Regions from separate parts of the Pantoea sp. SGAir0183 genome, predicted to be linked through region 1. Evidence: predicted binding sites of a transcription regulator. Region 1 holds the regulator's gene; the other holds the start of a gene.

Region 1 (3,925 bases):
TGAACTGACGCCAGACGAAATTCGTGAATACCGCGGTACCTTAACGGCACCGGGTAAAAACAGCCCTTACCGCGACCGCAGTGTGGAAGAGAACCTCGCGCTGTTTGAAAAAATGCGCAATGGCGAGTTCGCAGAGGGCAAAGCCTGTCTGCGCGCGAAAATCGACATGGCTTCCAGCTTTATCGTCATGCGCGATCCGGTGCTGTACCGCATCAAGTTTGCCGAGCATCATCAAACCGGCAATAAGTGGTGCATCTACCCGATGTACGATTTCACCCACTGCATTTCGGATGCGCTGGAAGGCATTACGCACTCCCTTTGCACGCTGGAATTCCAGGACAACCGCCGCCTGTATGACTGGGTGCTGGATAACATTACTATTCCTGTTCATCCGCGTCAGTATGAGTTTTCGCGCCTGAATCTGGAGTATGCGGTGATGTCAAAACGCAAACTGACGCAGTTGGTCAGCGAGAAGCATGTTGAAGGCTGGGACGATCCGCGCATGTTAACCGTGTCGGGTTTGCGTCGTCGTGGTTACACCGCGGCCTCCATTCGTGAGTTCTGCCGCCGCATTGGTATCACGAAGCAGGACAACATCGTTGAAATGGCTTCGCTGGAATCCTGTATCCGCGACGATCTCAACGAAAATGCGCCGCGGGCGATGGCGGTGCTGGATCCGGTGAAAATTGTGCTGGAAAACCTGCCTGCCGGGCACAATGAAGTGCTCAGCATGCCAAATCATCCTAACAAACCGGAAATGGGCACACGCGATGTTCCCTTTAGCCGCGAGATCTGGATCGATCGTGCCGACTTCCGCGAAGAGGCGAATAAGCAATATAAGCGCCTGGTGCTGGGTAAAGAAGTGCGTCTGCGTAATGCCTATGTCATCCGTGCGGAACGGACCGCGAAAGATGAAGAAGGCAATATCACCTGCATCTACTGCACCTGTGACGTCGATACGCTGAGCAAAGATCCTGCTGATGGCCGTAAAGTCAAAGGGGTTATCCACTGGGTCTCAGCTGAACATGCACTACCGGCAGAATTCCGTCTGTATGACCGTCTGTTCAGCGTCCCGAATCCGGGTGCGGCGGATGATTTTCTGACGACAATCAATCCGGATTCGCTGGCGATTAAACACGGCTTCGTTGAACCCGGTCTGCGTGACGCAGAAGCCAGTGCGCCTTATCAGTTCGAACGTGAAGGCTATTTCTGCGCTGACAGTGTGTATTCAACACCGTCGCAGTTAGTGTTTAACCGTACTGTTGGTCTGCGCGATACCTGGGCGAAAAACGGCGAATAATTTACGCCGCATGGTCATCAGATGATCGGTAAAGGGCGAGCAATCGCCCTTTTTTATTGGGTGGATTTTTTTTAGCGCCGACATTTGTCCTGAACCCGTTTAATTCGATTAATTTTACTTCTGTGGAATCGCTCTCAGTTTAATTTTTTTAATAACTTTCCCGGTGTGAATTATTTTTTTTCAGGTACGCTAACCCTCTGTAGTCTTTGTTTGCGGGTTAAAAAGGAAAAAAATGACAGTTTTCGCACAGGAAGCCAAACACAGCGTTGTCGTCTTACATCAACTCATTGAACATATTTTTAACCACAGCCGTGACAGTGGTGACAGCTTTCATCTGCTGCTTTCTCATTTTCATCCTGACTTCCAGATGGTCACGCCACAGGGCAAGATGCTGAACCTCAATGAGGTTGAAGAACTCTTTCGCCGCTTACAGGGCGCACGGGAAGGGATGCGCATCGCGACCAGCGAACATGTGATCCTGTCAGAGCACGCTAACGAGGTCACCATTCAGTATCGGGAAGTGCAGATGATGAATGGGGAAAATAAAAGCCGCATTTCCGTTGCGATTCTGGACTGCTCCACCTCGGTGCCCCGCTGGCGCTACCTGCAGGAAACGCTGGTGGCGTGACTGACAGGCACAAAAAAGCCGATGCAGGCATCGGCTTTTTCTTTACCGTCTGACAAACGTTACTTGTCGTGCAGTGTTTCGTCTTCGCGGCAATCGCCCAGGGCACAGTGACCATACAGGTACAGGCTGTGGTTGGTGAGCTTAATACCGTGACGGGTCGCGATATCACGCTGACGCGTTTCAATAGACTCATCACTAAATTCAATGACTTTACCGCAATCCAGACAGATCAGGTGATCGTGATGGTGCTGCTGCGTCAGCTCAAACACCGATTTACCGCCTTCAAAGTTGTGGCGGGTCACAATGCCGGCATCGTCGAACTGGTTCAGTACACGGTAAACCGTGGCCAGTCCAATCTCTTCGCCCATATCAATCAGGCGTTTATACAGATCTTCCGCGCTGACGTGATGGCATGCAGGTTCCTGAAGCACTTCCAGAATTTTGAGTCTGGGCAGGGTGACTTTCAGGCCAGCCTTCTTTAATGCGGTGTTGTTGTCAGTCATGCGGATATTGTCCTGTTACTTTGGTCACTCTTGTGGCATGTAGCCTGTATGTCGATCGACCGCCATTCTCATTTGCGTCTCATTATAGAACTGATGCGCTGAAATGAAAACCGATGCTGCCTGCGATGAAACCGTGGCGATGTTCGCGGTACAAAGCATGGAGGGCGGGCTGGCTACCATTTCGCGTTGTGTCATCTCAATTCCAGGGAAATAAGCAGATGATCGATGCGGGTATTCTACAGACTAAATGCGGAAAGTTACAAAAATGTAGCTATTATTTTTATAGGAAAAGCCATTGATGCAGTGTGGACCAGCGCCCACACTGCGCTCACGGCTATCAGGCTTCGATAATTTCTTTGAGTTGCAGTTCATCGAAGATCTGCTTAACCCACTTGTCGACGCGTTCGTTCGTCAGTTCTGGCTGGCGATCTTCATCAATCGCCAGGCCCAGGAAGTGGTTATCGTCTGCCAGACCTTTTGAGGCCTCGAAGTGGTAACCCTCGGTTGGCCAGTGGCCCACGATAATGGCACCGTTAGGTTCGATGATGTCACGAATGGTGCCCATCGCGTCACAGAAGTACTCGGCGTAGTCTTCCTGATCGCCACAACCGAACAGCGCCACCAGCTTACCGTTGAAGTCGATCTCTTCCAGCGTCGGGAAAAAGTCATCCCAGTCGCACTGTGCTTCACCATAGTACCAGGTCGGAATACCCAGCAGCAGGATGTCAAAGGCTTCCAGATCTTCTTTAGTGCTTTTCGCGATGTCGTGAACCTCTGCAACGTCTTTGCCCAGTTGTTTCTGGATCATTTTTGCAATGTTTTCGGTGTTACCGGTATCGCTGCCAAAGAAGATGCCTACGATTGCCATGGGTAAAATAACCTCTTAAATCCTGATGATAGAATGAATGCCTGAGCATATTCAGCAAATGATAGCAGACCACGCAAAAGGGCGGAACTTGTAAAGCCGCGACATTTGTTTCTGTGTGCGGTTTGCGTGCGTTAGTCCAGTTTGAGTTGCGCCAGCAGCATTTGTTCAATTAATTCACTGCGGCTGAGATTACGCTGTTCAGCCAGCGTATTAAGCGCTTCTACCGCCTGGCTGTTCATTTTGAGTTCGACACGGCGAAGCCCGCGCCCTTTGTCACGTTTCAGTTGATTGCGTTTATTGATACGCAGTTGTTCATCACGCGTAAGCGGACTGGTTTTAGGGCGACCAGGGCGACGCTCGTTAGCGAACAGATCGAGCGTCGTGCGGTCAGTGTTTTCTTTTGCCATGGCTTAGTACAACTGAATGGGCGCAAACGGATCGTGCCGCTGCGCAGATTAAATTACTGGCTTTTACCGTGGATACGCGCCCACGGCAAAAATTTAGCGCGCCATCATACTCCAGGCTAACCATGGACGCCAATCCTAAACTTTTACAGCCAGTTAAGCGGATTTATCGTGCAAAAAAGCGGCGAATGCTGCGTAAAACAGCATCAGGTTTTTCGGCGT
Region 2 (3,925 bases), 1.3 Mb from region 1:
GGGATGGTGCTCATCGGTTTTATTGCCTGGCGCTCAACCAAAAACTTTGATGACTACATTCTGGGCGGTCGCAGCCTGGGCAGTGTGGTTACCGCGCTGTCAGCGGGTGCCTCTGACATGAGCGGCTGGCTGCTGATGGGCTTACCCGGTGCCATTTTTCTCTCCGGCATTTCAGAAAGCTGGATCGCCATTGGTCTGATTATTGGTGCCTGGCTTAACTGGAAAATTGTCGCGGGTCGTTTACGCGTCCAGACAGAACATCATGATAACGCCTTAACCTTGCCCGACTTTTTCACCAGCCGCTTTGAAGATCGCAGCAAAATTCTGCGTGTGATTTCTGCGGTCGTCATCCTGATGTTTTTCACCATTTACTGTGCTTCCGGTGTGGTTGCCGGTGCGCGCCTTTTTGAAAGCACCTTTGGAATGGACTACGCCACGGCCTTATGGGCCGGTGCGGCGGCGACCATTCTCTATACGCTGGTGGGCGGATTCCTGGCGGTAAGCTGGACAGATACCGTTCAGGCCAGCCTGATGATCTTCGCCCTGATTCTGACGCCGCTTATCGTCATCATGGCCGTCGGCGGTTTAAGCGATTCGCTGGCAGTCATTCAGGCTAAAAGCACGGAAAACCTGGATATGTTCAAAGGACTGAATGTGGTTGCGGTCCTGTCGCTACTGGGCTGGGGATTAGGTTATTTTGGCCAGCCCCATATTCTGGCCCGCTTTATGGCGGCGGATTCACACCGGTCAATTCGTACCGCGCGCCGTATTGGTATGGCCTGGATGATTTTGTGTCTGGCCGGCGCCGTCGCGGTTGGCTTCTTTGGTATCGCCTATTTCCAGAACAACCCGGGCGAGGCCGCTGGTGTAACTCAAAACGGCGAGCGTGTATTCATTGAGCTGGCACGTATTCTGTTTAACCCCTGGCTTGCCGGGATTCTGCTGTCAGCCATTTTAGCGGCCGTCATGTCGACACTCAGTTGCCAACTGCTGGTGTGCTCCAGCGCCCTGACCGAAGACCTGTATAAAGGCTTTTTGCGCAAAAATGCCAGCCAGAAAGAACTGGTCTGGGTCGGTCGCCTGATGGTGCTGCTGGTCGCGCTGATTGCCATCGCGCTGGCCGCCAACCCTGAAAACCGGGTATTAGGCCTGGTCAGCTATGCGTGGGCGGGCTTTGGTGCGGCGTTCGGGCCGGTTGTGCTGTTCGGCGTGTGCTGGAAACGTATGAACCGCAATGGCGCATTAGCGGGCATGGTTGTCGGTGCGGTGACCGTGGTGGTCTGGAAGCAGTATGGCTGGCTCGGTCTGTACGAAATCATCCCGGGCTTTATCCTGGCCAGTCTCGCCATCGTCGTCTTTAGCCTGGCGAGTCGCGCACCGTCAACCCAGGCGATGGCACGTTTCGATGCCGCTGAGGCCGAGTTCCAGACGAAGTAATCGCCTTCTTTTTTCCACCGCCTGCCCCCGTGAGGGCAGGCTTTTTTTTGCGCGTTATCTGGCACAGACAGTTACGAAATTATTTCGTTGTGGAACTTGTATTTTTTTTGAGTGGTAATGATAATCGGTATCGTTCGTTTTTACGTAACTTTACGCGTCGTTGACGCCGGTTAACATTTAAGAGGTTGGCGATGTTCGTTCCGTTTCTCATTATGCTGCGCGAAGGACTTGAAGCCGCGTTGATCGTCAGCCTGATCGCCAGTTATCTGAAGCGCACTCAGCGCACTCAGTGGTTTCCTGCGATGTGGGCAGGCGTCTTTATTGCCGCCGCACTCTGCCTTGGGCTGGGTATCTTTATCAACCAGACCACGGGTGAGTTTCCGCAGAAACAGCAAGAGCTGTTTGAAGGTATCGTGGCGGTAATCGCGGTCGTTATCCTGACCTCGATGGTGTTCTGGATGCGCCGGGTCGCGCGCAATATCAAACGGGAACTTGAACACGCCGTCGACGAGGCATTGCATAAATCGGCCGGCGGCGGCCTGGCGCTGGTGATGATGGTGTTTCTGGCCGTCGCACGCGAAGGGCTGGAATCAGTGTTCTTTCTGCTGGCCGCGTTCACACAGGATGTCGGTTATGCGCCGCCGTTGGGTGCGGTGTTGGGGCTGGCCACGGCGGTGGTGCTGGGCATGCTGATCTACTGGGGCGGCCTGCGGCTCAACATGGCGCACTTTTTCCGCTGGACCAGTATTTTCATTCTGCTGGTGGCAGCAGGCCTGGCGGCAGGGGCTATTCGCGCTTTTCATGAGGCAGGGCTGTGGAACCATTTTCAGCAGGTGGCCTTTGATATGAGCCCGATCTTATCCACGCATTCGCTGTTTGGCACAGTGCTGGAAGGCATGCTTGGCTATCAGGAAGCGCCCAGCGTCAGTGAAGTTGCTGTCTGGCTGCTCTATCTGATCCCCGCTTTATTATTGTTTGTTATGCCTGCACGCGCTGATACCTCAGCAGCTGCGCGCTAACGCGTTTACCCGGCGCGTCAGCCGCGCCTCTGACTGAACAGGGAAAAAATATGATGATGCGTTTTAACCGTAATGCGGTACTGGCTTCTCTGCTGGCGTTTTCTGGCTCTTCACTGGCTGCAGCCATTCCGCAGGTCAGCGTCACTGTGACGGACAAACAGTGTGAGCCCATGTCAGTTACGGTACAGGCCGGTAAAACTCAGTTTCTGATTAAAAATAACAGCCAAAAAGCGCTGGAATGGGAAATTCTCAAAGGCGTGATGGTGGTCGAAGAGCGCGAAAATATTGCGCCGGGCTTTAGCCAGAAACTGACGGCCAACCTGGAAGCCGGGGAATATGACATGACCTGTGGCCTGCTGACGAACCCGAAAGGCAAACTGATCGTGCAGGGCACCGGGAGCAAAAGTGCGCAACAAGGCAAACCCGAACTGATGCAACTGGCGGGCCCCATTAATGCCTATAAAGCCTATGTCACTGAGGAAGTGAGTCAGCTGGTATCCGGCACGCAGGCGTTTACGGATGCGGTGAAAGCCGGTGATGTGGCTAAAGCCAAAGCGTTATTTGCGCCCACCCGTCAGCACTACGAGCGCATTGAGCCGATCGCGGAGCTGTTTTCTGACCTTGATGGTCGTATTGATGCCCGCGAAGATGATTACGAGAAAAAAGCCGACGATCCGAAATTTACCGGCTTCCATCGTCTCGAAAAAGCCCTGTTTGCAGATAACACGACGAAAGACATGGCAGGCTATGCCGACCAGTTAAATCACGATGTGCATGACCTGCAACAACGCGTGAGTGAACTGGCATTTCCTCCGGCGAAAGTGGTGGGCGGAGCCGCCGGGCTGATTGAAGAGGTGGCGGCGACCAAAATCTCTGGCGAAGAGGATCGCTACAGCCGCACGGATCTGTGGGATTTCCGCGCGAATGTGGATGGCGCACAAAAAATTGTCACACTTTTACGTCCGGTACTGCAGCAGGCGAACCCACAGCTTTTAGCAAAAATAGACGCTAACTTCAGTAAAGTGGATGCGATTCTGGATAAATACCGCACGCAGAAAGGTTATGAATCCTATGAAAAACTGACCCAGGCTGACCGCACGGCGCTGAAAGGGCCGATCACCGCTCTGGCGGAAGATCTTTCCCTACTGCGTGGCACACTGGGCCTGAACTAATCATGGACAAGGATCAGGAATTACAGCAGCCTGCGCGGCGGCGTTTATTAAAAGGGCTGGGCATGCTGGGCGGCGCGGCTGCAGTTGGCGCGGGCTGTCCGTTTCATGCCGGGGCTGCTGAGCAGCCCGACAGTTTTGCACCGGGCACGGTTACGCCGAACGCGCGTCAGCAACGACAGCCTTTCTATGGCGTGCATCAGGCGGGCATTATTACCCCACAGCAGGCCGCCATGATGCTGGTGGCGTTTGATGTGCTGACCAGCGACAGGCGTGAGCTGCAGCGGTTGTTTCAACTGC

The links. Region 1 encodes Fur, which represses iron uptake genes when iron is present. Its sites were predicted from a motif close to ATAATAATGAGAACNACTATCAA; they were not measured.
Region 2: the regulator Fur is predicted to act here: its motif matches at 1,555-1,577, upstream of efeU (iron uptake transporter permease EfeU).

What each region holds. Positions count from the first base shown of each region.
Region 1 is NZ_CP028053.1:3,134,117-3,138,041, reverse strand. It holds gene glnS (glutamine--tRNA ligase) at 1-1,300, shown strand, start outside; gene C1N59_RS14595 (hypothetical protein) at 1,533-1,928, shown strand; gene fur (ferric iron uptake transcriptional regulator) at 1,988-2,431, opposite strand; gene fldA (flavodoxin FldA) at 2,769-3,299, opposite strand; gene ybfE (LexA regulated protein) at 3,431-3,706, opposite strand; gene ybfF (esterase) at 3,870-3,925, opposite strand, start outside.
Region 2 is NZ_CP028053.1:1,848,601-1,852,525, forward strand. It holds gene putP (sodium/proline symporter PutP) at 1-1,437, shown strand, start outside; gene efeU (iron uptake transporter permease EfeU) at 1,629-2,456, shown strand; gene efeO (iron uptake system protein EfeO) at 2,507-3,628, shown strand; gene efeB (iron uptake transporter deferrochelatase/peroxidase subunit) at 3,631-3,925, shown strand, end outside.